Regions from separate parts of the Chenggangzhangella methanolivorans genome, predicted to be linked through region 3. Evidence: predicted binding sites of a transcription regulator. Region 3 holds the regulator's gene; each other region holds the start of a gene.

Region 1 (7,564 bases), 460 kb from region 3:
AGCGCTTGACCCGCAGCCGGTCGAGCAGGCCGGCGTAGTCGTCGAGCGGGTGGCCCGAGAGAAAGAAGCCCACGGCCTCGTATTCGCGCTTCAGCCTCTCGCCCGCGGTCCAGGCCTCGTGCGGCTGCGGCCGGATCGGCTCGTCGGCCGCGCCGAAGAAATCCGACTGGCCGAGCGCCTCCCCACCCTTGGTGCGGGCCGCGGTCGCCATCACCGTCTCGACGCAAGCGAAGGCCGAGGCGCGGTCCGGCATCAGCGGATCGAGCGCGCCGGCCTGGACGAGGCTTTCGAGCCCGCGCTTGGGCAACGCCTTCACGTCGAGCCGCCGCGCGAAATCGTTGAGGTCGGAAAAGCCGCGCGCGCGCCGCTCGGCGACCAGCCCCTCGACGGCGGAGGCGCCGACGCCTTTGAGCGCCGCGAGCGCATAGAGGATCTCGCCGTTCTCGACGTCGAAGGCGACGTCGGAGCGGTTGACGTCGGGCGGGCGCACCGTGATGCCGAGGCGCACCGCCTCCTGGCGGAACTCCGCCAGCTTGTCGGTCGAGCCCATGTCGAGCGTCATGGAGGCGGCCATGAACTCGACCGGGTAGTTGGCCTTCAGATAGGCGGTCTGGTAGGCGACGAGCGCGTAGGCGGCCGCGTGGCTCTTGTTGAAGCCGTAGTCGGCGAACTTCGCCAGCAGGTCGAAGATCGTCGAGGCGTCGGCCTTGCCGATGCCGCCCGCCACGCAACCCGTGACGAAGCGCTCGCGCTGGGCGTCCATCTCGGCGCGGATCTTCTTGCCCATCGCGCGGCGCAGCATGTCGGCCTCGCCGAGCGTGTAGCCCGCGAGCGACTGCGCCGTCTGCATCACCTGTTCCTGATAGATGATGACCCCGAACGTCTCGCCGAGGATCGGCTCGAGCTTGGGGTGTGGATATTCGGGCTTCTCCTGCCCGTGCTTGCGCGCGCAATAGGTCGGGATGTTGGCCATCGGGCCCGGGCGGTAGAGCGCGACCAGCGCGATGATGTCCTCGAAGCGGTCGGGCTTCATGTCGGCGAGCGCGCGCCGCATTCCGGCGCTTTCGAGCTGGAACACGCCGACCGTCTCGCCGCGCGAGAGCATCTGGTAGGCGGCGGCGTCGTCGATCGGGATCTTGCCGAGGTCGATCTCGATCCCGCGGCGCTTCAGCAGCGCGACCGCGGTGGTGAGCGTCGTCAGCGTCTTCAGGCCGAGAAAGTCGAATTTCACCAGGCCCGCAGGCTCCACCCATTTCATGTTGAACTGGGTCACGGGCATGTCGGAGCGCGGGTCGCGGTAGAGCGGCACGAGCTCCGAAAGCGGACGGTCGCCGATCACGATGCCGGCCGCGTGGGTGGAGGCGTGTCGGTAGAGCCCCTCGAGCTTCAGCGCGATGTCGAGCATCCGCCCGACGGTCGGATCCTGTTCGCGCGCCTCGGCGAGCTTCGGCTCGTCCGTGACCGCCTGCTTCAGCGTCACGGGGTTGGCCGGGTTCTGCGGCACCAGCTTGCAGAGCTTGTCCACCTGCCCGTAGGGCATTTCGAGCACGCGACCGACGTCGCGCATCACGCCGCGCGCCTGCAGGGTGCCGAAGGTGATGATCTGCGCGACGCGGTCGTGTCCGTAGCGATCCTGCACGTAGCGGATCACCTCTTCGCGGCGGTCCTGGCAGAAGTCGATGTCGAAGTCGGGCATCGACACGCGTTCGGGATTGAGGAAGCGCTCGAACAGCAGGCCGAAACGCAACGGGTCGAGGTCGGTGATCGTGAGCGACCAGGCGACGAGCGATCCCGCGCCCGAGCCGCGGCCCGGGCCGACCGGAATGTCCTGCGCCTTCGCCCACTTGATGAAGTCCGAGACGATCAGGAAGTAGCCCGGGAACTTCATCCGCTCGATGACGCCCAGTTCGAAGTCGAGCCGCGACTCGTAGGTCTCGCGGTCGAGCCCCGGCGCGACGCCATGCGCCTCGAGCCGCGCCTTCAGACCCGCCACCGCCTGTGCGCGAAGCTCCGCCGCCTCGTCCTCGCCGGCGGTGAAGCGCGGCAGAATCGGCTTCTGCGTGCGCGGTCGATGCGCGCAGCGCCGCGCGATCTCGACCGTGTTTTCGAGCGCCTCGGGGAGGTCGGAGAACAGGGCCTTCATCTCGGCGCGCGACTTCAAAAAGTGCTCGGCCGACATCTGGCGGCGCTCGGTCTCGGCGAGCACGCGGCCCTCCGCGAGGCAGATCAGCGCGTCGTGGGATTCGTGGTCGGCTTTCTCGCCGAAGCGCGCGCCGTTGGTCGCCACGATCGGCAGGCCCGCGCCATAAGCGAGGTTGAGCAGGCCGCCCTCGACCGCCTTCTCGCCCGCCAGATCATGGCGCTGGATCTCGACATAGAGCGCGTCGCCATAGATCGCGGCGAGCCGATTGAGCCGAGCCGCCGCGACGTCGTCCGCGCCTTCGGCGAGCGCCCGGTCGATCGGCCCCTCGGGTCCGCCGGTGAGCGCGATCAGTCCCTCGCGATGGGCCTCGAGCAGGTCGACGGACACATGGGGCGCGGCGTCGCCCTCCCCGTCCAGGAAGGCGCGGCTCGAAAGCGCCATCAGGTTGCTGTAGCCGGCCGCCGAGCGCGAGAGCAGCACGATCGCGGGCGCGCGCTCCTCCTTCATCGGCCGACCGGAGCGCTGCTCGCGGTCCTTGAAATCGACGCTGAGCGTGAGGCCGACGATCGGCTGCACGCCGCCGCCGGACAGCTTCTCGGAGAATTCGAGCGCGCCGAACAGATTGTCGTCGACGAGCGCGATCGCGGGCTGGTGGTCGGCCTTGGCGAGAGCGGCGATCCGCGCGACCGTCAGCGCGCCTTCGAGCAGCGAGTAGGACGAGCGCACGTTGAGATGCACGAAGCCCGGGTCGGTCTTCAGGCCGGCGGTCGCGTCCAAATCCCGATCCTCCGTTCAGTCGGTCCCCACTCTAGCGGAGGCGCGGCCCCGAGCCGACGCTTCAGGGGCGCGCGCCCACAACAAATGGCCGCGTCAGACCGCCGCCAGCACGTCCGCCCACAGCGCGAGCGCGCCGATGAACGCCGCGACCGAGCAGAGCTCGAGGCAGCCGAACGCGAAGGACTTGACTTGATCGACGAACATCTTGATCTCCTCTTGGATCCTTTATGTTCCTTATCTGTTCCCATCTGCGGTCGCGAGTCAAGCGTCGCCGGGCCGAGCCGCGAGGTGCCGCCGGGACGACGGGAATCGCGGTTAGCGAAAGGTGAACGAAGGCCGGACGCCGGCCTCTTAGACGTCGACCACAAGCCCGTCGCGCAGCGTGATGCGGCGGTCGAGCGTGGCGGCGAGGTCGAGATTGTGGGTCGCGACGATGGCCGCGAGCCCGGACGCGCGGGCGAGCGAGGTCAGCGTCTTGAACACATAGGCCGAGGTCGTCGGGTCGAGATTGCCGGTCGGCTCGTCGGCGAGCAGCAGCCGCGGGGCGTTGGCGACCGCGCGGGCGATCGCGACGCGCTGCTGTTCGCCGCCTGAAAGCTCGGCCGGCCGATGCGTCAGCCGCGCGCCCAGGCCGAGATAGGCCAGGAGGTCGGCCGCGCGCTCGCGCGCCTCCTTCTCCTTCAGGCCTCGGATGACCTGCGGCAGCGTGACGTTCTCGAGCGCGGTGAACTCGGGCAGCAGGTGATGGAACTGATAGACGAAGCCCACCTGGTTGCGCCGCATCGCGGTGCGGGCGGCGTCGTCGAGCGTGGCGGTCGGGCGGCCCTCGATATAGACCTCGCCTCCGTCGGGCTTCTCGAGCAGCCCCGCGACATGCAGCAGGGTCGATTTGCCGGTGCCCGACGGCGCGATCAGCGCCACCACCTCGCCGGCCGCGATCGAGGCCGAGGCGCCGTTCAGCACCTCGAGCGACGCCTCGCCCTGCACGTAGCGTCGCACGACGTTCTCGAGCCGCAGCACAGGCTCTTCGGCGGCCGGATCCATGGGGTGGGACGCGTCGGTCATTCGTAGCGCAGCGCCTCGACAGGATCGAGCCTGGCGGCTCGCCAGGACGGGTAGAGCGTGGCGAAGACCGAGAGGAACAGCGCCATCAGCACCACCGAGGCGGTCTCGCGGGCGTTGGGATCGGCCGGGAGCTTGGAGAGGAAGTAGACCTCGGGCGAGAACAGCTCGGTGCCCGTGAGATACGCGAGGAAGGCGCGGATCGACTCGACGTTCCAGCACACGATCATGCCGAGCGCGAAGCCCGCGAGCGTGCCCACGACCCCGATCGACGCGCCGGTGATCAGGAAGATGCGCATCACCGAGCCGCTCGTCGCGCCCATGGTGCGCAGGATCGCGATGTCGCGGCCCTTGTCCTTCACCAGCATGATGAGGCCCGAGATGATGTTGAGCGCCGCCACCAGAACGATGAGGGTGAGGATGAGGAACATGACGTTCCGCTCGACCTCGAGCGCGGAGAAGAACGTCTTGTTCCGGTCGCGCCAGTCCAGAAGATAGATCTGGCGCCCGGCCGCGGCGTGAAGCTTGGGCTTCACCTCGTCGACGCGGTCTGGATGCTCGAGATAGATCTCGATCGAGGAGGCGTCGCCCTCGCGGTTGAAATAGGCCTGCGCCTCGGCGAAGGGCAGGAACACGAAGGCGCCGTCATATTCCGACATGCCGATCTCGAAGATCGCCTGCACCTGGTAGCCCTTGATGCGCGGGGTGACGCCCATCGGCGTCACGGCTCCGCGCGGGGAGACGAGCGAGATCGTGTCGCCGGCGCGCACGCCGAGCTGGTCGGCGAGGCGTCGGCCGATCAGCACGCCGCCGCCGTCGTCGAAGCCCTCGAGGCTGCCTTCCTTGATGGTGCGCGAGACGAGCTGAAGCTTGCCGAGATCCTGGCCGCGCAGGCCGCGCACCAGCACGCCGTTGGAGGCCGCGGGCGAGGAGGCGAGCGCCTGGCCTTCGACGAGCGGGATGGTGAACTTCACGCCCTCGACCTTGGCGAGGCGGTCGGCCACCTCTGCGTAGTCGGTCAGCGGCCCGTCGAGCGGCTGAACCACGACGTGGCCGTTCACTCCGAGAATCTTGTTGATGAGTTCGGTCCGGAACCCGTTCATCACCGCCATGACGATGATGAGGGTCGCGACGCCCAGCATGATCCCCACGAAGGAGAAGCCGGCGATGACCGAGATGAAGCCTTCCTTGCGGCGGGCGCGCAGGTAGCGGCCGGCGATCATCCACTCGAAGGCCGCGAAGGGCTTGGTGCCCTGCGGCTCGTGGTCGGTCGCGTCAGTGTTGGACATCGAACGGAAGACCGCGGGTTGGTGAAGGGGCGCTGGCCGCGCAGGCGCCCGGTGAGGCCGTGACGGCCTCTAAGCCTTGGAAATGCGACGGAACCAAGGAGGCCGCGGCCTTCGCGAATCGTCGGCGACGCCAGCCGTGCGGGAGATTGTGGACGGCGGCGGGGCGCCGCGCCAGCGCTCAGACCGCGCGCGGACGCCCGGCGGCGGCCAGAAGCGCCGTTACGCGATCGGCCGTCAGCGCGCCGGCGACGCAGGCGACGAGGAAGATCCAGCCCGACAGCGCGCCCGCATGGACGCCAGAAAGCAGCACGCCGACGGTGCAGCCGAGGCCCGTCATCGCGCCCCAGCCCATCAGCACGCCGCCGATGAGGCCGCGGGCCGCCTGGCCGGAGGTCGGCAATGCGGGCCGGAAACGCCCCGAGACGAGCGCGGCCGAGAAGCTGGCCGCCACCAGACCGACGACGAACAGTCCGTTGTCGGACAGAAGCGTCTCCTTCACCGCCGTCGCGCAGCCGCGCAGTCCGTCGAGACCGTGGAGCGTCGTCGGGAGCGCGCCGGCGGAGGCGGCGGCGGTGCGGGCGAGACTGCCGAGTTCGGCGGTGACGCCGAGCGGAGCGACGCGGAGATAGTAGAGCGTCGCGATCGCCCCCACGGCGAGGCCGGCCGGCAGAAACGGCCAGCGCTTATTGAACACCGCCGCAGCGAGCCCCTTCGCCGTCAGCGGGGTCGCGGGTTCGGACGGAATGGCGCGCCCAAGGCGGAGCGCCAGCACGGCAAGCGCAAGGAGCGCCGCGAGCGTCAGCAGCAGCGCGCCCGGATAGCCGAGGCTCGCCGGGAGCCAGACCGCCGGCGCCTCGGCGATCGCCGCGACGTAGATCGCGTTCCAGGTGGAGAAGCCGAGCGCGAAGCCGCCAAGCGCGCCGACAAGCGCGAAGGGCGAGGTCGGGGACCCCTCCCCCAGCCGGTAGAGATGGGCCGAGAGGCACGAGCCCGAGATCGCCATGCCGACGCCGAAGACGAACGCCGCGACCGCGAGCGCGGGACCCACGGGGCCAATATGGGCGGTCGGCGGCAGGCGCCCGCCAAAGGGGTTCGGCAGCCAGGCGCCGAACACCGCCGCATAGCCGATCGCGCCGAACCCAAGCGCCACGAGGATCGCGAGCGCGCCGCGCGGATCGCCCTCGCGGGTCAGGTCGCGGAGATTGCAGAGGAAGCAGAACCGGCCGCGCTGGAGCGCGATCCCGAAGGCCGCGCCCGCGAGCAGCGCAAAGGACTGGCGTCCGCCGGTCCCGGGTGCCTGGCCGAGGAGGTAGGCGGAGACGAGGATCACCAGAACGACGAACGCGGCCGAAGCGGCCGCGAGGGGTTTTGGCGATGGCAAGGGCGCTGGCGCTGTCGTCAAAGGCAGTCGGCTTTCGAAATTCCGAGGCGAAGGCGCCTCTTCCCTTCTCCCTTTGCGGGACAAGGGAAGAGGCGGCGGCCGGATGAGGGGCGCGGGCGGCGCCCTCGAAGGAGAGGTCGGAGGTTCCCCCTCGCCCTAACCCTCTCCCGCAAGGGGAGAGGGGAATGGCGACCGCGGCGGTCGCAATCAGGGAAAAGGACGGAGGCCCCGCCTCACTTGCCCTGCCATACGGTGCCGGTGAGGTTGGCGACCGGCACGCCGACCGAATTGCCGTATTCGGTCCAGGAGCCGTCGTAGTTCTTCACCTCGTAGCCCAGCACCTTGGCCAGCACGAACCAAGTGTGGCTGGAGCGCTCGCCGATGCGGCAGTAGACGATCGTGGGCTTGGATCCGTCGACGCCGGCGTCGGCATAGAGCTTCTTGAGCTCATCCTTCGACTTCAGCGTGCCGTCGGCGTTCACCGCCTTCGACCACGGCACGTTCTTGGCGCCCGGAACATGGCCGGCGCGGATCGACAGCTCCTTGGAGCCTTCCGGCGCGAAGATCTTGCCGGAGAACTCGTCGGGCGAGCGAATGTCGAGCAGCACCGAGCCCGTGTCGCCCTCGGCGACCTTGAGCACGTCGCCGAGGCGCGCGCGGACCTTTGCGTTGACCTGCGTCAGCTCGACTGAGCCCTTGGCGGCTTCGGGCGTTCCGGTGTCGAGCGGCAAGCCCTTGGCCTCCCAGACCTTGCGGCCGCCGTCGAGCAGCTTGACCCGGTCGCCGAGCCCGTAAGCCTCGAGCACCCAGGCTCCCCAGGCTGCGAACCAGTTGTTGTTGTCGCCGTAGAGAACGATCGTCGTGTCCTTGTCGACGCCGGCGCTCGACAGCAGCTTCTGCAGGTTCTCGCGG
Region 2 (7,564 bases), on a different contig from region 3:
CGGCGAGCCGCAGGCGAATGCGCAGGAACATGAGGACCAGCACCACGACGCCGGTCGCCTTGTGCAGCATGGTGACGACGTCGCGCTCCGGACCCTTGGGCATGTAGCCGCGGCCGATCCCGACCGCGATCAGCGCGATCACCAGCGCCGCCACGATCCAGTGCAGCGCCCTAGCGGCCGGCGAATAACCCGCCGCGGGCGTTCGCTCGCTCATGGGCGCTCTCCTGGTCGTGTCGCAGGGTTTCGGCCTCGCGCCGCATGTCGCAGTCGAACAGAACGTCGCCGCCGGGCAGCGGGAAGCTCCGCGTGACGGGCCGCCGCGCATGGACGAGCTCGGCGACTGGCGCAAGCGCGAGGCCCGGCCGGCCGGAGCCGACGATAAGCGGCGCGACCATCACGTGGAGCCGATCGACCGCGTCAGCGGAGACGAAGCGCGAGACCGTGTCGGCCCCGCCCTCTATCAGGACGCGGCGAAAGCCGCGGCGGGCGAGCGCGGCGACGACGTCGCCGGGCGCGATCTGGCCGGCGGTCACCGGCAGATGCACGGTCTCGACGCCCTGGACCTGAGAGCGCCGCGCGCCCTCGGCGCGAATGACGAGGCGGCGGGCGCCGTCGTCGGCGAAGATGCTGGCGTCGTCGGGAACGCGCCCGGCGGGATCAAGCACGACGCGGGCGGGCGACGCGCCCTCGACGCGCCGCACGGTCAGCCGGCAGTCGTCTGCCAGCACCGTGCCGACGCCGACCAGCACGGCGTCCAGCAGCGCGCGCAGGCGGTGCAGATGTTCGACGCCGCCGGGACCGTTGATGAAGTGCGAGGCTCCCGTCACCGTCGCGATGCGGCCGTCGAGCGATTGGCCGAGTTGGGCGACGACGATCGAACGCGCGGTCGCGACCGGCAGCAGCGCCTCGCAAAGCGGATGGCGGCTGAGCGCCGCCGGCACGGTCGCGCCGTGGCGGGCGGCGCGGACCGCCTCCCAGGCGGCTTCGGCGTCGAGGTCGGTCGCGGCCATGGTCGCTTTCGATAGCGGCGCGTGTTTTGAACGCATCCAAATAAGCCCCCGCAGGCGCGTGGAAAGGCGTTCGCGCGCGCTCGTGACGAATTGCTGAGCCGCGCGCCGTCTTCCCTCGGCCTTTGGGCGAGGATGCGCAGATGTCGCGGGCGCTCCACAATGATCGCGCCTTGACGGCGGCCGGCCGGCATGATCGGTCGCCGCCGAAAGGCGCGCTGAAACATCAGGAGAGAGCAGATGGGCGAAACTGAACGTCCGGAGCCGGCCGCCGGCTCGCTCGACGCGCTGTTCGACGGCTACCGCCGGTTCCGCGAAAACGCCTGGCCGGAGCTGCAGCGCCGGTTCGAACGGCTCGCCAAGGGCCAGTCGCCGAAGGTCATGGTGGTGGGTTGTTCCGACAGCCGCGTCGACCCCCAGCAGATCCTCGACGCCGCGCCGGGCGAGCTGTTCGTGCTGAGAAACGTCGCGGCTCTCGTGCCGCCCTACGCGCCTGACCAGCGGCACCACGGCGCGAGCGCCGCGATCGAGTTCGCGGTGCGGGTGCTGAAGGTGAAGCGCATCGTCGTGCTGGCGCATGCCGGCTGCGGCGGCGTCAACGCGCTGTTCAACGGCGCCCCGCCGGAAGCCCAGGACTTCGTCGCCGGCTGGATGGACATCGCCGCGCGCGCCCGCGCGCACGTCGATCCCGCGCTTCAGGGCGAGGAACGCCAGAGCGCGGCCGAGGAGGCCTGCGTCGACGTCACCGTCGAGAACCTCATGACGTTCCCGTGGCTCGCCGAGCGCGTGAACGCCGGCGACCTCGAGATCACCGGCATGCATTTCGGCGTCGCGAACGGGTGCCTCCGCTGCCGCGACGAGCGCGGCTTCTGGGCCGACGCGCCGGGCCAGTGACCTTCCCTTCCTTCAGGAGACTTCGATGACCGATCTCACCATGCTGACCGGCGAGGCCACCGTGCTCGCGGCCGAGGGCCAGGCGACCGACGCCATGCCCGAGATCGTGATCGGCCTGAAGAGCGGCCCGGTCGGCCACGCCTTCGCGTCGATGCTCGCCCAGAGCGTCGGCCACACCTGCATGTTCGCGGTGCGCGACCTCAACCAGCTCGTGAAGCCCGCCACCATGATGACCTCGAAGGTCACGATCCCGAGCGCCGAATACGTCGACCTGCTCGGCGGCGTGGTTCAGGGCGCGATCTCGGATGGCGTGCTCGACAGCGTGATCGAGGGCGTCATCCCGAAGGAGATCGTCGAGGACATCTGTATCGTCGCGACGATCTGGCTCGACCTGCGCTGCGCCGAGGACGAAAACCTCGACAAGGCCGACCTCTACCGGACCAACTACGAGGCGATGAAGCTCGCCATCAAGCGCGCCTTCGCGAGCGAGCCGACGATCGACGAGCTGATCGCCAACCGCAAGACGATCAAGCACTACGCCCTCGACGGCGTGGTGGAGTACTGAGACGACGCCGCCTTTCTTGTCCCGGACTTGATCCGGGACCCAGAACCGTTACGGCGAGACCAGAACGCTGCGAGCGGCGGCGCTTAAGCGAGAAAGCGTGTCGGTTCTGGGTCCCGGATCAAGTCCGGGACAAGGGTCGCGCTACACCCGCGCCGCGAAGAACCTCACGCCCCGCCACGCGACGTTCGAGACCGCGCCCGCGAGCAACCCGCCGAGCCGCCTTTCTTGTTCCGGACTTGATCCGGGACCCAGAACCGATGCGGCGAGACCAGAACGCTGCGAGCGGCTGCGCTTGAGCGAGAAAGCGTGTCGGTTCTGGGTCCCGGATCAAGTCCGGGACAAGGGTCGCGCTACACCCGCGCCGCGAAAAACCTCACGCCCCGCCACGCGACGTTCGAAACCGCGCCCGCGAGCAGCCCGCCGAGCCGCCTTTCTTGTCCCGGACTTGATCCGGGACCCAGAACCGATGCGGCAAGACCAGAACGCTGCGAGCGGCGGCGCTTAGGCGAGAAAGCGTGTCGGTTCTGGGTCCCGGATCAAGTCCGGGACGAGGGTCGCGCTACACCCGCGCCGCGAAGAACCTCACGCCCCGCCACGCGACGTTCGAGACCGCGCCCGCGAGCAGCCCGCCGAGCCACATTTTTTGTCCCGGACTTGATCCGGGACACGGAACCGTTGCGGCGAGACCAGAACACGGCGAGCGGCGGCGCTTAGGCGAGAAAGCGTTTCGGTTCTGGGTCCCGGATCAAGTCCGGGACAAGGGTCGCGCTACACCCGCGCCGCGAAGAACCGCACGCCCCGCCACGCGACGTTCGAGACCGCGCCCGCGAGCAGCCCGCCGAGCCACATTGCGATCGCGATCAGGTGCTTGGCGATGAGCTCGGCGAAGCGCACCGTGGTGCGGAACGCCCGCAGGCTCGCCCGCCCCATCACTTCCGCGACCGCGCGTGAGCGCGCGCCGAAGCGCTCCGCGAAGCGGCGCAGATCCGGCAGGTCGTCGACGGTGCGGACATATTTCATCATCCGCACGGTCTCGGCCGTTCCCACCGCCGAGCCGACCGCGCGCAGATCCGCGGCCGGGCCCGACAGCGCGCCGAGCGCCCGCGCGCCGCGGCTCGCTTCGGGAGCGGCGTCGGCGGTTCGCCCTGCCGCCTTGGCGAAGCGGCGGCCGAGATCGGCGGCGAACTCGGCCGTCATCGCGCCGGTGCGCCGCGCGGCCTTGAGCACCGACAGGCTGAAGCGCGCCGGCGCCGCGCCGCCGGCGCTCACATAGGTCGCGGCCGTCACCGCCACGCCCGCGGCGGCGAGGCCGAGAATGAGGTCGCTGTGCTCCTCGCCCTTGGCGCGCGCGACGCCTTCGCGGGCGAGATCGCGCAGGTCGCCGATCACCGTCAGGTCGGCCGCGATCGCCCCGGCGAGCGAGGCCGTCCCGTCAATCTCGCCGGTGGCGAAGCCGCGCGCCGCGCCGCGGGCGTTGCGCATGGCGACGGCGGCTGGCGCTTCGGCGGCCGAAAGCCGAGCGAGCGTCTCCGCTGTAAGCGGCCGGCCGAGCTGCTGGCCGAGATCCGCGAAGCCGCGGGCGAGATCGACGTCGTCGGCCTCGAGCGCTGCGCGGGCGCGGGCCTCGAGACGCTCCGCCGGGGCGGCCTCTGCGAGCCCGCGCTCGATCGCGACCTCGAGCGGCACGGTGTAGCCGAGGTCCGACGCCGCTCCGACCGCGACCACCACGAGCGAGGCCGCGAGCGCGACCCGGCAACCGCGCGACGTCCAGTCCACGACACGGACCGCCCGCGCGCCCATCAGAACGCCGGCCGGGGATCGAAGGAGGAAACCGCAGGACCGATCATGGAATTCGCGCGCCCGGATGCGTAAGTGCTGGCCTGAAGGAGATGGCGGCTCGAAGCGCCTGCGCAAGCCGTGCTTCCCCGGCGCCGGCGCTCCTCACGAAAGCGCGACCCGCGCGCATTGGTCGCGCCGTCGCCCAAATGCGGTATTATCCGGTTCGACTCGGCGAAAGGTTGCGACCATGGCAGGCATCGACGAGGACCGCCCCTTCGTGCCGCTCGGCATCGCGGTGGTGACCGTGTCGGACACGCGCGGACCGGACGACGACAAGTCCGGCGCGACGCTTCGCGAGCGGATCGAGACGGCCGGCCATCGCGTCTCGGGACGGCAGATCGTGCGCGACGACCGCGAGGCTCTGCGCGCGGCGGTCTCGGGCTTCGTCGCCGATCCGGCGACCGACGTGGTGCTGACCACCGGCGGCACCGGCTTCACCGGCCGCGACCTGAGCCCGGACGCGCTGGAGCCTCTGTTCGAGAAGCGCATGGACGGCTTTTCGGCCCTCTTCCACGATTATTCCAAGGGCACCGTGGGAACCTCGACGCTGCAGTCGCGCGCGACCGCGGGCGTCGCGGGCAAGACCTTCGTGTTCGTGCTGCCGGGCTCGTCCGGCGCCTGCCGCGACGCCTGGGACGGGGTTCTGAAGGCGCAGCTCGACTATCGCCACCGCCCCTGCAACTTCGTCGAGATCCTTCCCCGGCTCGACGAACACCTGAAGCGCGGCAAGCTCAAGGGCGCGGCCCCGCCGCAAGGCGGGGCCTGAACGATGCGCCCGGGCCTCGAAACCTTCCGTTTCGAACCCGACCTCAGCGGCCGGATCAACGGGCGCTCGTTCTACTGGCGGCTTCCGGGCGACATCAGCGCCAAGGACGAACTGTTCGCCGTCTTCTCGAAATCGCTGTGGTTCCCCCGCGACTTCGGATTCGACTGGGACGGTCTTCTGGACTGCCTCTGCGATTTCGGCTGGATGTCGGACCGCAAGATCATCCTGGTGCACGACCGCCTGCCGCGCCTGCCGGAGCGCGAACTCAAGCTCTACCTGATCGTGCTTCGCGACGCCGTGCGCTGGTGGCGCTTCGAAGACCCGCACGAGCTGGAAGTCGTGTTTCCGGAAGACTTGCGCGGGCGGATCGAGGCCTTGCTGGCGGCCGACCCGGCGACGCTCCGGGGCTGACGCTCAGTAGAGCCGCGCGAGCAGGCTCGGCGGCACGCGCAGCATCAGCAGGCCGGCGCACAGCGCGGACTTCAGGCCGCCTGACCGCTCCTTCGGCGTCGCGCCTGCGGGCGCAAGCGCGCGCGCGCGCAGCCGCGTCAGACGCCCGGCCCCGATGCGGCGGACGAGATCGGCCTCCGCCATCACGGCGAGCGGACGGAAACCGCCGGTCTTTTCATAGAAGCTCTTGTGGATCAGCAGCCCCTGTTCGGGCCGCGGCAGGCCGGTGAGCAGCCGCGACAGCGCGGCCGAGACCTCCGCCATCCGCGCCTGCCGGCCGAAGCCGTCCTGCCCGAAGCTGAAGGTCGCGGCGCGGCGGCCAGTCTCGCCCGTGCGCTCCAGCGCGTCGGCGAACTGGCGCGCCTCATGGCGCCAGCTTTCGTCGAGCACGACGCCCGGCTCGAGGAACAGCAGCCACGGCCCCTTGGCCGCGCGGGCGGCGGCGTCGAGGCGCGAGCCGCGGTCGGGCCGGCCCTGCATCACGTCGCAGCCGGCGAGGTCGGCGATCTCGACGGTGGCGTCGGTCGAGCCGGCGTCCGTCACCACGACGTCGCGAACGAGGCCGTCGGCCGCGCCGGGCACAAGGGCCGCGAGCGTCGGCACGAGCCTCGCTTCGTCGTTCCGGGTGGGTATCACCACGCTCAACATGTCAGATCGCTAGCATGCCAGAAGCCTTCTGTCCGTTGCGGTTTTGCCCCTCGGCGTCTCAAAACGGAACGATGATGAATGTTCTTGATTTGTTCTGACGTCGATCCTAGCTTCGGGACCGCCACGACCCCGCAGGCACTGGAGGCAGCAGATGACCGCAGCCCTGAAGCTCGCTTTCCCGCACCAGAACGCCGCGCCGGTTTCCGGCGCCTCGCTGAAGCCCGCGGCGTCCGAGGTCGAGCCGCTTCCGATCGACCGCTCCCGCCGGCGCGGCCGGGGCACGACGACGAACGCGAGCGGCCGGTTCGAGCCTTATGCGCGCGTCGAGGTCGACGACGGCTGGGAGACCGGCGAGGAGCTGCCGGACTTCCGCACCGAAGTGACGCTCGAGACCGCGCGCACGGCGATCACCCGCAACCAGTCGCCCGACATCGCGTTCGACCGCTCGATCAACCCCTATCGCGGTTGCGAGCACGGTTGCGTCTACTGCTTCGCGCGGCCGACCCACGCGTTTCTCGGCCTCTCGCCCGGGCTCGATTTCGAGTCGAAGCTGGTGGCCAAGCCCAATGTCGCGGACCTTTTGCGCCGGGAGCTCGCGGCGGCGAGCTACAAGCCCCGCACCATCGCGCTCGGGACCAACACCGACCCCTACCAGCCGATCGAGCGCACCCACCGGCTGACGCGAAAAATCCTCGAGGTGCTGGAGGAGGCGCGCCATCCGGTCGGGATCGTGACGAAGTCGGCGCTCGTGACGCGCGACCTCGACATTCTGGCCCGCATGGCGGCGCAGGGGCTCGCCAAGGTCGCGATCTCGATCACCACGCTCGACCCCGCGCTCTCCCGCGACATGGAGCCGAGGGCCCCGACCCCGGCCAAGCGCCTCGAGACAGTGGCGAAGCTCGCGCAGGCGGGCGTTCCCGTGACGGTGCTGACCGCCCCGATCATTCCCTCGCTCAACGACCACGAGATCGACCGGCTGCTCGAAGCCGCGCACGCCGCCGGCGCGACCGAGGCCGGCTATGTGCTGCTGCGCCTGCCGAACGAGATCAAGGATCTCGTCTCCGACTGGCTGCTGGAGCGCCACCCCGCCAAGATGCGGCGCATCCTGTCGCTGGTGCGCGAGACCCGCGGCGGAAAGCTCTACGATTCGGGCTGGGGCGTGCGCCAGACCGGCGAGGGCGTCGTCGCCTGGACGATCGGGCGCCGATTCGAACTCGCGGCGCGACGCCTCAACCTCGCGCGGCGCCATCTCCGGTTGCGCACGGACCTGTTCACGCCGCCCGCACGCGCAAAAGGCGAGGCCAATGACGTCCAGCTGTCGCTATTTTGAACCAAATCCTAAACTCTGCGTAAGATGAGGACCGTTCACGGGCGCCGCACGCCGCGTAACCGAGC
Region 3 (7,564 bases):
CTGGACCTTCATCGTCATCTTCGGCGTCATTCTGGCGATCTGGGCGGTCGCCAACGTCTGGCTGCTGACGCGTCCGTTCGACGCCTACCCCTTCATTTTCCTCAACCTGATGCTGTCGATGCTGGCCGCGATCCAGGCGCCCATCATCATGATGAGCCAGAACCGCCAGTCGGCGAAGGACCGGCGGCAGGCCGAACTCGATTACGAGGTGAACCTGAAGGCCGAGATCGAGATCATGGCGCTGCACGACAAGCTCGACGCGCTGAGGAACGACCATCTCGTCGCGCTGGTCGCCAAGCAGGAGGAGCAGATCGCCCTGCTCACGCGCCTGCTCGAGCAGCGCCCGTTGCGTTGAGGCGCGCGACCCGCCATCACTCGCCGCTCCGAACGAAAACCGCCGCGCCAAGCGCCGCCGCCCGCGCCACGCCAGCCAGCGACCACGACCATGACGCCGGAAGACCCGCCCCCGCCGCCGCTCGACGCCACGTTCCGCAACGGCACGATCACGGCGTTCGGCGTCACGGTTTCCTTTTCTCTCGGCTTCCTGTCGCAATGGGCGTCGAGCCCGGGCGTCTGGCACAGCTACGACACGCCGCCCGCCCTCATGATCTTCGTCGGCGTCGCGCTGCAGATCCGCGCGCTGGCGCTCCTGCTGCCGATCGAGGGGCTCCGAAAGAAGATCTACGACAAGGCGACCAAGATCTATCTCGTCGGGCTGATCCTGACGGGCCTCGGCGTCTGCGCGGCGGTCTCGTTCGACGCCCTCGCCCCCCTGTTCTCGGGAGCCTGACGATGACCGACGTTTCCCCGCGTCTCACCCATCTGTCCGCCTCCGGCGAGGCCAACATGGTGGACGTCGGCGGCAAGCCCGCCACGACCCGCGAGGCGACGGCGGAGGGCCGCGTCGTCATGGCGCCCGAGACCCTGCGTCTCGTCGTCGAGGGCGAGGCCAAGAAGGGCGACGTGCTCGGCGTCGCCCGCATCGCCGGCATCATGGCGGCCAAGCGGACCCACGAGCTCATTCCGCTCTGCCATCCGCTGGCGCTCTCCAAGGTCTCGGTGGAGCTGACGCCCGACGACAGTCTGCCGGGCGTGCGCGTCTCCGCGACCGCCCGCGTCTCCGGCCCGACCGGCGTCGAGATGGAGGCGCTGACGGCGGTGACCGTCGCGTGCCTCACCGTCTACGACATGACCAAGGCGGTCGATCGCGGCATGCGGATCGAGGGCGTGCGGCTGCTGTCGAAGTCCGGCGGCCGCTCCGGCGACTTCCACGCCGGGGAGCCGGCGTGAGCGGCCTGCTTCCCGTCCCCGAGGCGCGCGCGCGCATCCTCGCGGGCCTCGCGCCGCTGCCGGCCGAGCGCGTCGTGCTCGCCGAGGCGCTTGGGCGCACGCTCGCCGCTCCGCTCCATGCGCTCCGCGACCAGCCGCCCTGCGACTGTTCGGCGATGGACGGCTACGCGGTCCGCGCCGCGGACGCAGCCGGGGGCGCGCGGCTGCGCGTCGTCGGCGAGTCGGCGGCCGGAAAGAGCTTCGGCGGCTTGATCGGTCCCGGCGAGGCGGCGCGCATCTTCACCGGCGCGCCCGTGCCGCAGGGCGCCGACGCGATCCTCATCCAGGAGGACGCCGACCGCGACGGCGACGTGATCACCGCGCGAGAGGCGGCCCAAGCCGGGCGCCACATCCGGCGGGCGGGGCTCGACTTCTCGAAGGGCGAGGCGCTGCTCGAGGCCGGCCGGCGCCTCGGCGCGCGCGACCTCGCGCTCGCGGCGGCGCTCGGCCATCCCGCGGTGGAGGCCGCGCGACGCCCGCGCGTCGCGATCCTCGCCACCGGCGACGAGCTCGTCGCGCCGGGCGACCCTGTCGGCCCGGACCAGATCGTCGCCTCGAACGCCTTCGCGATCTCAGCGATCGTGACCGCCGAGGGCGGCGTTCCGCTCGACCTCGGCATCGCGCCCGACCGGCCGCAGGCGATCCGCGCCGCGATCGCCCGCGCCTTCGCCGAAGAGGCCGACATTCTCGTCACGCTCGGCGGCGCCTCGGTCGGCGACCACGACCTCGTCCAGCCCGCGCTCGAGGCCGAGGGCGTGACGCTCGACTTCTGGAAGATCGCGATGCGGCCAGGCAAGCCCATGATGGCGGGCCGCCGCGGCGCGACGCTCGCGCTCGGCCTGCCGGGCAACCCGGTCTCGTCGATCGTCTGTTCGCTGCTGTTCCTCGCGCCCGCGCTCAGGCGGCTGTCGGGGCGCGCGGACCTCGATCCGGCTTTGCTGCCCGCCAGGCTCGGCCGCGACATGCCCGAGAACGACCAGCGCGAGGACTATATGCGCGCCGCGCTCGAAATCGGGCTTGACGGCGTTCCCGTCGCGACCGCGTTTCCGCGGCAGGATTCGTCGATGCTGCGCCGACTCTCGGACGCCGAATGCCTGCTGGTCCGCCCCGCGCACGCCCCGGCCGCGAAGGCCGGCGACGCATGCCGGATCCTCGCGCTGCCGCATCCTTACTAAGGCTCGCCGCAAGCGGCCGACCGAAGCGTCTACTTCCCGACGGGCGTCAAGACTTCCTTGCCGAGCTTCTGAGTGGACGTCTCTGCGAATTTGCCGATCAGTTTGCCCGATCCATCCGGCTCATAGATGCTGAACCCGACATAGCCGCCGCCGGACTTGGGAGCAAATCCGCAACTCAAGCGATCTTCCTCGGCAAAGCACATCGAAAGCTCTATGAAATCCCCGTACTTTGACTCAGATCGATAGATACTACCATCGACCTTGACGATCGTGACGTTCGCCTTAACGACGTCGCCGTTCGGCAGCGTGATCTTGCTCTTGTATTTTCCAGAATAGTCACGCGCGGCCGCCTCGCCCGCCATGGACCAAGACGCCGCAACACCGCACGCTACCGCGAAGGCCAGTCGACGCATCGTCGTCTCCTGATGTCGGTTGCTTAGAGATCGCGACGCGCGACCGCACTCCGACAAGTTTAGACGCCGGCAACCGTGGCGGGCATCCGCAAGACTACCTATCGCCGCGGGCGCCCGGCTTGTCGGAGATCGGTCCTACGCCCTCTCTGGTCGTGCTGCGCGGCGAGGCGCATCGGCGGCGCGTCGCTCGTTCGTCTGTCCGACACGCGGACGGAAACGGGATGTTAACGCTTGCGGAACATGTCTAGAACAGTTACGGTCGTGTTCATGATTTGTTTTGGCCTCGCGCGGAGCCGTCGATGCTGACCCGCAAGCAATATGATCTCCTGCGCTTCATTCACGAGCGGCTGAAGGAGACCGGCGTTCCCCCCTCGTTCGAGGAGATGAAGGATGCGCTGGGGCTTCAGTCGAAGTCCGGCATCCACCGTCTCATCATGGCGCTGGAGGAGCGCGGCTTCATCCGCCGCCTGCCGAACCGGGCCAGGGCTCTCGAGGTGGTGAAGCTGCCGGAAGCCGCCGCTCCCGCCGTCACGCGGCCGACCGGCCGGTTCTCTCCGAACGTCATCGAGGGCAGCCTCGGCCGCCGTCCGCAGCCAGCGAACGAGGATGAGGATCCCCGCTCGGTCTCCGTCCCCGTCATGGGGCGCATCGCCGCCGGCGTGCCGATCGAGGCGATCCAGTCGCGCAGCCACACGATCTCGGTGTCGCCCGACATGTTGGGCGGCGGCGAGCATTTCGCGCTCGAAGTGCGCGGCGACTCGATGATCGAGGCCGGGATCCTCGACGGCGACCTGGTGCTGATCAAGAAGCAGACCACCGCCGACACCGGCGACATCGTCGTCGCGCTGGTCGACGACGAAGAGGCGACGCTGAAGCGTCTAAGGAAGCGCGGCGCCTCGATCGCTCTCGAGGCCGCCAACCCGGCCTACGAGACCCGCATCTTCGGCCCCGACCGCGTCGCGATCCAGGGCCGGCTCGTGGGGCTGATCCGCCGGTATTGAAGGCTTCGCCTTTCGACGCGACGGCGTCTCTCCTTATCCCGCTGTGGGAGAAGGTAGGCGACGCGAAGCGCTGGCCGCTTGAGGGGCGCGGGCGGCGCCTTTTTGTAAAGTTCGGAGGCTCCCCCTAACCCTCTCCCGCAAGGGAAGGGGGACGGATATGTCGGCGGCATCGAGCGGCCGCAGACGCTAGGGCTCTTCGCCGTCGCCTGTCATATCGTCCGGTTCCGTGGGATCGACGATCTTGTGATCCTGCGGCGGTCCGGCCGCCTTCGGCTGCGTGGCGAAGCTCAGCCGCAGCGCCTCCGCCGGCGGCGGATCGCGAAGCATAGGGCCCGTCCACGGACGCCGTCCGGCCGGATCGCGCGCCGCCTTGGCCGAGAACGCCACGCCTTGCCGCGTCAGCTCCAGCGCGCCGGTCGCGGCGAGCGTCCGCCGGTCGACGACCGCCGCGGTTTCGCTGCAGGCCTTCGGCGCGACGAGCGGCGTGACGACGAGCGTCGCAATCCGGCACTCCTCGGCGAAGGCCCGCGCGTCGGTCACGAGCGCGACCTCTCCACCGCCGGAAAGCGGCGCGACGCAGCCTTGCGAGTCGCAGCGCCCGCCGTCGGGACTCGGGCCCCCCGGCGCCTCGCCGTCAGCCCCGCGCCAGACCCTCGCCGAGAAGCTCGACGCCCGGCCTCCGAGGATCGCCAGGCGCCCGTCGGGCCCGCGCGCGGCGATCTGCCGTCCGGAGGCGTCGATCACGACGTCGGGCCGCGCCGGAAACGCCGCCAGCGCGAGCGCGAGGCCGATCGCGGGCGCGCCGAGATAGCGCAGCGCCGTTCGCCACAGGCAGAGCCAGGCGATCCCGACCGCGAACAGGATGAGCGCCGTTTCCCCGAAGGCGAACACGAAGCGTTCGGAGCCAGGCCACGAGGCGACGGTCTCGGCGATCGCCAATACGCCGCGCAGGCCAAAGCCCATGGCCTGCCACCAAGGTCCGTCGAGCCCGAGCGGCGCGAAGGCGAGGCCGCCGACGACGCTCGGCATCACGATGATCCCGAGCAGCGGGGTGGCGAGCGCGTTGCCGACCAGCGAATAGGGGGTGGTGCGGTGGAAGTGATAGGCGGCGAAGGGCGCGGTCGCGAGACCCGCGACGATCGTCGTCATCACGGCGACGGCCGCGGCGGCGGCGAACCAGCGCAGCGCCTTGCCCGCAAGGGTTTCGGGCGGCGGCGGCTTCGCCTTGCCCTTGCGCGCCTCGAACCAGGCGAGGAGGCCCGCGACCGCCGCGAACGACATCTGGAAGCTCGGCCCGAGCAGCGCGTCGGGCGTCAGCGCCATCACGGCGAGGCCCGCGAGCGCGAAGTTTCGCAGCGACAGCGCCGGGCGGCCGACCAGCACCGCGACGAACGCCACCGCGATCATGACGTAGGAGCGCTGCGTCGCGACCTCCGCGCCCGAGAGCGCCAGGTAAAAGGTCGCCCCGGCGAGCGCGAGCGCCGCTGCGACGCCCTTCACCGGCCATCGCAGCGCAAGGCCCGGAATGAGCGCCAGCGCCGCGCGCACGAGAGCGAACAGCGTCCCGGCGATCAGCGCCATGTGAAGACCGGAGATCGACAGGATGTGGCTGAGGCCCGCGGCGCGCAGCGCGTCCTCGGTCGGCTGCGGGATCGGCCCCTGAACGCCGGTGACGAGCGCGGCCGCCACCGTTCCTTCAGGACCGCCCACTGCGGCGGTGATGCGCTTCGTCAGCCGTTCGCGCAATCGTTGAAGGGCCGCGTCCCAGCCTTGCGTTTCGGCAGGGCCCCAGGCCTTCACGTTCTTCGGCGCGAAGGCGCTCGCGCCGATCCCGTTGAAGAAGGCGACGCGCGCGAAGTCGTAGCCGCCGGGCCGCACCGGCCCCTCGGGCGGCCGCCAGAAAGCTTCGAGCGAGACGCGGTCTCCGGCCGTGAAGGCGGGCTCGGGCCCAAGCGTGAAGCGCACGCGGCGCGGCAGGTCCTCGTCCTCGAGCGGGCCGAAGCGTTCGACCTCGAGCGTCACCCGCCGCCTGGCGTTCTCGCGCGGCTCGATCAGCGCGACGCGGCCGACGACTTCCGCGGACATCGGGCGCGCCAGAACCGGCGCGTCGGCGCGGATCGTCGCGAGCTTTCCGGCCAAAAACCCCGCCGCTACGGCCGCAAGCCCGACAGCCAGGCCAAGGATAAGGAAGCGCTTTCGCGCCGCGACCACAAGGCCGGCGGAGATCCCGAAAGCGAGCGCCGCGGCCCAGAGCTCCGGCTCATGCGCGGCGGCGAAATAGACCGCGCAGCCGACGCCGAAAGCGACCGGCAGCCAGAGCGCGGGACGGCCGGCTTCCGCCTCCTCGGCGAGGCGGTCGAGCAGCCAGCCCTGCGCGGCGCGCCAAAGGCCCGGCAGCGCGCCGGCGCGCGTGCGGGTCCCGGGCAGCGCGATCGCGCGCGCCCTGCCCCGAACTCCGTCCGACTCACGCCCGCTCGGCGCGATGGCCATGGCCGTCTTTTCCCCGGTCCGCCGCCTGTGTTAGGAGGGCCGCAACGCGCGGCTCCATGAGCCTCGCACGCAACCTTTCCGAGAGCCAGACCGTCCGCCCGTGACCGAACCCGTCGTCACCCGCTTCGCGCCGTCGCCCACCGGCTTCCTCCACATTGGGGGGGCGCGCACCGCCTTGTTCAACTGGCTCTTCGCCAGAAGCCTCGGCGGCAAGATGCTGCTCCGGATCGAGGACACCGACCGCGCGCGCTCCACGCAAGGCGCGATCGACGCGATCCTCGACGGACTGAAATGGATCGGCCTCGACTGGGACGGCGAGCCGGTGTTCCAGTTCGCCCGCGCCGAGCGCCACCGGGAAGCCGTGGAGCAGATGCTCGCCGACGGCCGCGCCTATCGCTGCTACGCCTCGGCAGAAGAGCTCGAGGAGATGCGCTCGACCGCTCAAGCCGAGGGCCGCGCGCCCCGCTATGACGGCCGCTGGCGCGATCGCCCGGCTTCTGACGCGCCGGAAGGCCGCGCGCCCGCCATTCGCCTGAAGGCCCCGACCGAGGGGGAGACAGTGGTGGACGACCTCGTGCAGGGCCGCGTCGTGATCCCCAACAAGGACCTCGACGACCTCGTCCTGCTGCGCTCGGACGGAACGCCCACCTACATGCTCGCCGTGGTCGTGGACGACCACGACATGGGCGTCACCCACGTCATCCGCGGCGTCGACCATCTGACCAACGCCGCCCGCCAGACGCAGATCTACCAGGCGCTCGGCTGGGACGTGCCGAAAATGGCCCACATCCCGCTGATCCACGGGCCGGACGGCGCGAAGCTGTCGAAGCGCCACGGCGCGCTGGGCGTCGAGGCCTATCGCGAGATGGGCTTCCTGCCAGCGGCGCTGCGCAACTATCTGGCGCGGCTCGGCTGGAGCCACGGCGACGACGAGATCTTCTCGACCGAACAGGCGGTCGAATGGTTCGACATCGGCTCGGTCGGCCGCTCCGCCGCGCGTTTCGACCAGGTCAAGCTGTCGAACCTCAACGGCCACTACATGCGCGAGACGCCGGACGCCGATCTCCTGGCGGCGTTCCGGACGGCCCTGCCCTTCCTGCCGGGCGGCGAGGCGGCGGCGGCCAAGCTCGACGCCACCGGCCGGTGGGACGCCTTC
Region 4 (7,564 bases), on a different contig from region 3:
TGCGGCCCTTGTCGAAGGCCTTCAGCTCGCGCCGTTCGGGGTCGTAGGCGACGTTGGCGAGGGTGTCGGTGCCGGTCCAGCCGATCGACTCCACGAAGGCGGCGAACAGCAGCGGGTCGAACCGGTCGGCGGCCTTCGATGGATCCTCGACGAACAGCACGTAGTCGACATTGTAGGAGCCCGAGGCGCAGACGATCGCCCACAGGGTGCGCCCGGTCCCGAGATCGGCCGCAAACGACTGTTCGGCGAGGAACGAGGGCGTCGTCTCGGTCTGGTCCCAGACCGGGCAGTCGCGCCCCACCATGATCTTGCGCAGCGTCTCGGGGATCTCGTCGCGCCCGACGTCGCGCCGCCGGCCTGACAGCGCGCCCGGCGCCGCGGCGCCGATCAGACCGGCGAGCGCGTCCTGCCGGGCGACGCGGCCCTGGCGGGCGTCGAGCTCGGCGGCCGCGGCCGCAAAGCCCGGCAGGGGGAGCGCCGCGGAAACCTGCTCGCCGCCTTCGCCCGACACCGTGACATGAAGCACCTTGCCACGCCGCAGGAACGGTAGCAGCCGCCGGGTCGCGGCGTCGGAGAGGCGAAGCTCGGTCGTGTCCGCCGCAGGGCCGGGGCCGCTCGACAGGTCCGAGCCCGAGGCGAAGCGCAGCGGCGGGCCCCCGTCGATAATGACGGCGATGCGCGGCCGCGGCGCCGGCCGCTCGGCTCCGACCAGCACGACGACGAGCCGCGCGGGCGCGTCCTTGGCGGGCTCGCGCACCACGGAGAGGCGCACGGACGTCGCGCCGGAGGCCGCCGCTTCAGTCGAGGCGCGGCAATCGCCGGGGGCGGCCTGCGCGGCGCAGGCCGTCTTCCAGGATTCGAACACGCCTTCGGCCGCGGCGGCGGTCGAAGCGGCCGACAGGCAGAGAGCGAACGCTGCGAGGCAGGTCTTCATCGAACGTCTCGCCTTTCTCCCCGCGGGGCGGTCTTGTCGATCACGAACTCGTTACCAGATGGCTTGGGGCCGGAACGAAGGGTGGGGCCGAGGCCGCCGTTAAAGCGGTCTATAGCGAGGTGGGGCGGCGCCTTGAACGCGTCTTTCGGCCCGCTCGGCGGAAACTCCGCCGGAAGCCGAGGACGCAAGAGAGAAACCGGAGAAACCTATGAAGAGAATGTTCGTCTACGCAATCGCCGGCGCCATCGGCGTGACGGGAGTGGCCGAGACCATTCCGCAGGCTTTCGCATCCGAGAGCAAGGCTCCGCGTTCGCTGGAGCAGATCCGCGAGCAGGTTCGGTCCGAGGCGATGACGAGCCTCGCCAAGGGCGACGTCCAGACGGTCGGCCGGCGCTGGCGCGGCGGCGGACGCCACTGGGGCGGTCGCCGCTATTACGGCGGACGCCGGTTCTACGGCGGTCGGCGCTATTACGGCGGTCGGCGCTACTACGGCCGGCGCTACTATTACGGCCCGCGCCGCTATTACGGCCGGCGTTATCGTCCCGGCATCTATTTCGGCATCTACTGATCGGTAGACCGATCTGGTTCGAAGAGCCCCGGCGCCCCCGCGCCGGGGCTCTTTCCGTTTCGGCCGCCCTATTTGCCCGCCGGCGCAACCAAACCGGCGTCCCGCGGGTTTGCGAAGCGAACGGCGAAACCGAGAAAAGAAAGGATCGCCCCATGAGGAAGTTCACGATCGTCGCAGTCGCGGCCGCATTCGGCGTCGCGGGAGCGGCCGAGACCGTGCAGCCTGCGGCGGCCGCAGAAACCAATGCGGCGCCGCGCTCGCTTGAGCAGGTGCGCGAGAACGCGATGACGGCGATGTACGCCGGCGACCTCCAGCAGGTGCGAGACCGCAGGGCGGGTCGCGCCTGGCGCGGCGGCGGCAAGTGGCGCGGCGGCCGCAGCTGGCGCGGCGCCCGCTATTACGGCGGACGCCGATATGCCGGCCGGCGCTATTACGGCCCGCGCCGTTACTATGGCGGCCGGCGCTACCGTCCGGGCCTCGTGATCGGCATCCGCCCGTAAATCACCACGCCGCAACCAGAGGCCGGACCGGCTCGCCAGCCGGCCCGGCCGTTTTGCGTCCGGCCTCGATCACGCCGTGGTCACGCCGCTTTGACGCAACGCAAAAGCCCCTCCGGCTGTTGGCCTTGTGAGGACGATAAAGTCAGCCGCCGACCGGCGGCCGGCATGCAGGAGCAGCGCATTTCATGAGAAAGTTCTTCGCCATCGCGATCGCCGGCGTCATCGGCGTCGCGGGATACGCCGAGACGACGCCGCGCGCCCACGCCGCGGACGGTCGCGCCGCGCCTCGCTCGATCGACGAGATCCGCGCCAACGCGCTCGCCGAAATGCAGGCCGGCAACCTGATGGAGGTCCGCAAGGGCCGGAGAGCGGGCCGCAGCTGGCGGGGCGGGCGCAGCTTCCGCGGCGGCAGAAGCTATCGCGGGCGCAGCTTCCGAGGCGGCCGGAACTGGCGGGGCCGCGGCTACGGCTACCGGCGCCATTACGGCGGCCGGCGCTACTATCGCGGCCGGCGCGGCTATGGCGGCGCGGTCGCGGCCGGCGTCGCGGGCTTCGCGCTCGGGGCGATCGCGGCCGACGCGGCGCGCTCGGCTCCCCGCTCGCGGAGCAAGCAGTGGTGCGCCAACCGCTACCGGTCCTACGACTGGGCGTCGGGCACCTACGTGACCTATGACGGCGTCCGGCGCGCCTGCCCGTAAGGCGCGAGCCCGATCCGACGTCCATCCGCCCCGGCGCTGAGACAGCGCCGGGGTTTTTTGTCGGCTCGACAGCCGGAACGACGGGCCGCCGCGGACGTTCGCTTCATAGGGAACGAACATCGAACGGAGGCAGACATGCTGGACAAGAGCACCCCCTCGAGCCGCACCGACGAGCGTCGCGCGGCCGACCCGAACGCCCCGACGCCGGACACGCCCGTGCAGCGGGTCGACCCCAATCCGAAGACCGCGCCCGATCCCGAAAGCAACGCGGAGAAGGATCCCTCCGATTGGGTGTCGGGCGATGATCCGATGACCGGCGCGCAGGCGTCCTATCTCAAGACTCTCTCCGAGGAGACCGGCGCCGCCGCCTATCGCGACGACCTCACCAAGGCCGAGGCCTCGACGCTGATCGACGAATTAAAGGACGCGCGCAACGCCAAGAGGTGACGACGCGCGTCGCGGCCCTAGATCATCGTTCACCGCATGATCGTGACGGGCTGGAGCGCATGGCGCGACCCGGCTTCCGCCTCGAAGCGGGCCCCTTGGGCGCGGGGCGGGAGAAACCGGAGGACATGCCATGAAGAAGACGCTGCTCTACGCACTGGCCGGCGCGTTCGCGCTCGCGGGGATCACCGAGACGGTCCCGGCGCGCGCGGAAGGCGCCGGGCCGAGCCCGCGCTCGCTCGAGGAACTGCGCGCCGAGGTTCGCGGCGAAGCGATGACGAGCCTGAAGCTCGGCCAGCTTCAGGAGGTGCGCCATCGCCGCTGGCACAAGCGCCGCTACGTTCGCCGCCGCGGCGTCTTCCGCAGCCGGACAATGTCGCGCGTCCATCGCCGCGGCGCCTGGTGCGGCAAGTATGTCGGTCGCCGGTGCTACTACACGCCCCGGGCGCTCCGGCCCTTCCGTCAGCGTTGATCGAGACGACCTCCGGGCGCGCCTTCAGCGCGCCCGGACCTAGCCGCTGGCTGCGGCGGAGCCCTGCGGCTCCGCAAGACGGTCGAGCTGGGATCTGATGTGCGCGGCCTCGGCCGCGCTGTTGGCGAGCGCGATCGCCCTGTCGAAGGCGACCCGGGCCTCGGCCTTGCGGCCAAGCTCCAGCAGCAGCGCCCCGGTCACGCCGTGGAAGTAGAAATAGCCCGACAGCCGCTCGCCGAGCGGAGCGATGAGGTCGAGCGCGGCCTCCGGTCCCGAAACCTTCGACAGCGCGACCGCGCGGTTCAGCGTCACGACCGGCGAGGGCTGCAGGCGCTCGAGCGCCGCATAGAGGGCGTCGATCTCGCGCCAGTCGGTCTGCGCGAAGGTCTTGGCGCGGGTGTGGATCGCGGCGATCGCGGCCTGGATCTGGTAGGCGCCCGGCCGGCGGTGGCGCAGAGCCTTGTCGACCAGCGCGAGGCCCTCGGCGATCATCGGCCGGTCCCACACGCCCCGGTTCTGGTCCTCGAGCAGGATAATCTCGCCCTCGGGCGAATGGCGCGCGGCGGCGCGGGCGTGCTGCAGCAACATGAGGGCCGCAAGCCCCATGATCTCAGGCTCGGCGGGAAAGAGGCGCAGCAGCAGGCGCGCCAGCCTGATCGCCTCGTCGCACAGCGCGGCGCGCGCCTCGACCTCGTCGGAGGAGGCCGAATAGCCTTCGTTGAACACGAGATAGACCATCGCGGCCACGACCCCGAGGCGCTCTGCGCGCTCGGCCGCGCCCGGCGTCTCGAACGGCACGCCGGCCGTCGCGACCTTGGCCTTGGCGCGCGTGATGCGCTGCTCCATGGCGCTCTCGCCGACAAGGAACGCGCGGGCGATCTGGCGCACGCTGAGGCCCGACACGATCCGGAGCGCGAGCGCGATCTGCTGGGTGGCGGGCAGGTCCTTGTGGCAGCACACGAACAGGAGCCGCAGGATGTCGTCGCGATAGTCGGACTGGTCGAGCCGGTCGGCCATGTCGGCTTCGGCGTCGTCGAGATCGGAGATCGCGTCCTCGTCGGGAAGCGCCGTCTGGCGGGAAAGCCGGCGCTTGCCGTCGAGCGCGACGTTGCGCCCGACGAAGATCAGCCAGGCGGCCGGATCGCGCGGCGGGCCCTTGTCGGGCCAGGTCTTCAGCGCGCGCAGGCTCGCCTCCTGGAACGCCTCCTCGGCGACGTCGAGGTCGCGGAAGTAGCGAAGGAGCGCCGCGACCGCCTGCGGCCGCGCGGCGGCGAGCGCCTTGTCGATCCAGGCGATGTCGGTCATGGCACGGGATCTCGCGCGGGTTCGAGGGTCGCGGGGTCGTAGTAGCCGACTGGCCGGATCTCGTAGGAGCCGCCGGGATTGACCTTGCCGAGCGCGCGAGCGGCGTCGAGCGCCTCCTCGAGCGAGGCGACGTCGAGGATGTAGAAGCCGAGAAGCTGCTCCTTGGTCTCGGCGAACGGGCCGTCGATCACGAGCGGAGGCTCCACGGACTTGCGCAGCGTGGTGGCGGCGGTGGTGGGCAGCAGGCGGGCGTTCGGTCCGAGCTTGCCCTCGGCCGCAAGCTGGCGCTTCACGCCCTGGAGCTTCTCCATGACCGCCTCGTCCTCTTCCTTGGACCAGGAGGTGACCGTCGCTTCGGAGTGGTAGCAAAGAACAGCGTAGAGCATCGTCGCGTGACCCGGTTCGTGATCTGAGGACGAGCGAGCCTAGCGCGCGCCGACAGGCGGCCGGAAATTTTGTCGTAGGCGCGGCCTCAGGCGGCGTCCGACAGCCGCGCCGCGGCTCGCAGCGAGGCCCGGGCGGCGGCCTCGGCGGCGGATTTGGCCGCGTGCGCCGGAGCGTTGACGACCTGGAGGTTGCCGAGGCCCCAATAGGACAGGAGCTCTGCGTAAGGGCGGTCGCGCAGATCGCGCCAGACCTCGTGCAGCGGCGTGCGGTGGTCGATCTCCGCGCCCTTCAGGAGGCGCTTGTCGGTCAGCGCGCAGCGGTGGCGCTGGACCCGCGCCACGATCTTGCGGGCGCCCTGCGGGGCGAGCCAGAACCGCCACGCGGCGACGCAGGCCGAATGCCACGCGGCGCGCGCGTTCGGCGCGCCCGCGCCCCACAGATCTTCGTGCCATCCCAGGCGGAACACCGGCTGGCCACAGACGACGCAGCGCCCGGGCGCAGCGCCCTCGGCGCGAAACGGCTGCGGCGGCAGGCGAAATCCGGCCTTGATCTCGGGCGCGCTCCAGCGCCAGCCCACGGGCGTCTCGCTCTTGGCGGCGAGCGCGCGGGCGAGCCGATCTGCACGCAATGGATGTGCACGCCAGTAGCCATCGACCGCGGCGCGTGCGGTCTTTGGAACCCAACGGCGCTCGAAAGCGTATACGGAAGTCGGGACTGGGAGCCGTGTTCGGGCCGCCCTAAGTCTCTGTTCCGCCTCTGCGTTCCAGCGTAACCGGCGATCTTCGACTGACATGGTGTAATACGGTTCGACTCGTGTCATACTTGTGTGATGGGAAGGATTATCGATCGGTTATCGTTGCGGTACTTCAAAGCCGCTCTCCGATCGTACCGTTTTGAGACAAGGAGCGCGGAGTTCCTTCATGAATAACCGTGGCGGGTCCGCGCTCGGTATGTACGGATAGGCTTCCATGCCCCATGATACCCCCACTGCCCATCCATCCAGCCCTGACAAATACGATACGCTGAGGCTCGAAAACCAACTCTGCTTCGGGCTCTACGCCGCGGCGCATGCGATGAATCGCGCCTACCGGGTCGCGCTCGGGCCGTTGGGCCTCACTTATCCGCAATACCTCACCATGCTCGCGCTCTGGGAGATCGACCGTCAGAGCGTTTCGGAGCTCGGCCAGCGGCTGCGGCTCGACTCCGGCACGCTGACCCCGGTGCTCAAGCGCCTTGAGAGCGCCGGGCTTGTGCGTCGCTCGCGCAATCGCGCCGACGAACGCGAGGTCGAGATCAGCCTGACGGATCGCGGCTCGGCGATGCGCGACGAGGCGCTCGGCGTGCGGGAGACCATCGTCTGCCGGCTCGGCATGGGCGACGACGAAATCCGAAATCTGCGCAGGGACATGGGCAAGCTGCTCGAGCGGCTTGACGCGACCGAGACCGGCGATTTCGGCAGGCCGCGCCTGCAGAGCGCCGAATGATCGTCGCCGCGGGGTCGTGGAGTTGAGCGAGACCTGGCGCGTCGGTTCGACCGGCGTTTCCGCGCGCGTGTCCGAGCACGGCGCGGAGCTCGTCAGCGTGACCGACAAGGCGGGCGAGGAGCTGCTGTGGCAGGCCGGGCCTGAATGGCCGCGGCATGCGCCGGCGCTGTTTCCCGTGGTCGGGCGGCTGAAGGGCGACGCGTTGAGGCACGGCGGCGAAAGCTACCGTGTCACTCAGCATGGTTTCGCGCGCGACCGCCGGTTCGAGTGGGTCGAGCGGAGCGAGGCGCGCGCCGTCCTTGCGCTGACCGACGACGCGGAGAGCCGGGCGATCTTTCCTTTCGCGTTCCGGCTCGATGCGACGATCTCCGCGGAGGGCTCGCGGCTCACCGTCGCGCACACGGTGTCCAATCCGGGCGACGTCGACCTGCCGTTCTCGATCGGCGCCCATCCCGGCTTTCGCTGGCCTCTGGTCGAAGGCGTGGAGAAGAGCGCGCACATCCTCGAATTCGAAGCGCGCGAGACCGGCGTTCGCCGCTCGGTGGTCGACGGCGGCCTACTAGGCGAGGAGAGCGACCTGCCGTTCGACGGCGTCACGCTGCCGCTCGACGAGGCGCTGTTCGCGCGCGACGCGCTGGTGATGCCGGACGTCGCGAGCCGGTCGGTGCGCTATGTCGCGCTCGGGCCCGACGGCGAGGAGCTTCGCGCGCTGACCGTCTCGTGGCGGGGCTATCGCGACCTCGGCGTCTGGTCGGCGCCGAAGGGCGCGCCG

The links. Region 3 encodes LexA, which represses DNA repair genes until DNA is damaged. Its sites were predicted from a motif close to TGTTCNNNNTGTGTTCNG; they were not measured.
Region 1: dnaE (DNA polymerase III subunit alpha) is a predicted target of LexA. The motif match lies at 3,149-3,166, and genes of this name have one in related genera.
Region 2: ACFOWB_RS02085 (PA0069 family radical SAM protein) is a predicted target of LexA. The motif match lies at 6,249-6,266, and genes of this name have one in related genera.
Region 4: ACFOWB_RS21195 (DUF3072 domain-containing protein) is a predicted target of LexA. The motif match lies at 2,809-2,826, and genes of this name have one in related genera.

What each region holds. Positions count from the first base shown of each region.
Region 1 covers NZ_JBHRXS010000006.1:682,174-689,737, reverse strand. Annotated here, with positions in the region: gene dnaE (DNA polymerase III subunit alpha) at 1-2,920, opposite strand, end outside; gene ACFOWB_RS14725 (ABC transporter ATP-binding protein) at 3,272-3,985, opposite strand; gene ACFOWB_RS14720 (lipoprotein-releasing ABC transporter permease subunit) at 3,982-5,271, opposite strand; gene ACFOWB_RS14715 (YeeE/YedE family protein) at 5,450-6,652, opposite strand; gene ACFOWB_RS14710 (sulfurtransferase) at 6,886-7,564, opposite strand, start outside.
Region 2 covers NZ_JBHRXS010000003.1:357,955-365,518, forward strand. Annotated here, with positions in the region: gene ACFOWB_RS02045 (cytochrome b) at 1-214, opposite strand, end outside; gene ACFOWB_RS02050 (RibD family protein) at 171-1,010, opposite strand; gene ACFOWB_RS02055 (carbonic anhydrase) at 1,248-1,901, shown strand; gene fae (formaldehyde-activating enzyme) at 1,927-2,466, shown strand; gene ACFOWB_RS02065 (hypothetical protein) at 3,235-4,266, opposite strand; gene moaB (molybdenum cofactor biosynthesis protein B) at 4,493-5,071, shown strand; gene ACFOWB_RS02075 (barstar family protein) at 5,075-5,482, shown strand; gene ACFOWB_RS02080 (glycosyltransferase) at 5,486-6,169, opposite strand; gene ACFOWB_RS02085 (PA0069 family radical SAM protein) at 6,321-7,499, shown strand.
Region 3 covers NZ_JBHRXS010000006.1:225,559-233,122, reverse strand. Annotated here, with positions in the region: gene ACFOWB_RS12285 (DUF1003 domain-containing protein) at 1-355, shown strand, start outside; gene ACFOWB_RS12280 (hypothetical protein) at 446-790, shown strand; gene moaC (cyclic pyranopterin monophosphate synthase MoaC) at 793-1,290, shown strand; gene ACFOWB_RS12270 (molybdopterin molybdotransferase MoeA) at 1,287-2,504, shown strand; gene ACFOWB_RS12265 (hypothetical protein) at 2,534-2,917, opposite strand; gene lexA (transcriptional repressor LexA) at 3,217-3,918, shown strand; gene ACFOWB_RS12255 (ComEC/Rec2 family competence protein) at 4,105-6,408, opposite strand; gene gltX (glutamate--tRNA ligase) at 6,509-7,564, shown strand, end outside.
Region 4 covers NZ_JBHRXS010000015.1:74,038-81,601, reverse strand. Annotated here, with positions in the region: gene ACFOWB_RS21215 (DUF1176 domain-containing protein) at 1-934, opposite strand, end outside; gene ACFOWB_RS21210 (hypothetical protein) at 1,143-1,502, shown strand; gene ACFOWB_RS21205 (hypothetical protein) at 1,655-2,002, shown strand; gene ACFOWB_RS21200 (BA14K family protein) at 2,188-2,700, shown strand; gene ACFOWB_RS21195 (DUF3072 domain-containing protein) at 2,836-3,147, shown strand; gene ACFOWB_RS21190 (hypothetical protein) at 3,278-3,616, shown strand; gene ACFOWB_RS21185 (RNA polymerase sigma factor) at 3,656-4,921, opposite strand; gene ACFOWB_RS21180 (YciI family protein) at 4,918-5,307, opposite strand; gene ACFOWB_RS21175 (hypothetical protein) at 5,394-5,936, opposite strand; gene ACFOWB_RS21170 (MarR family winged helix-turn-helix transcriptional regulator) at 6,277-6,792, shown strand; gene ACFOWB_RS21165 (aldose 1-epimerase family protein) at 6,809-7,564, shown strand, end outside.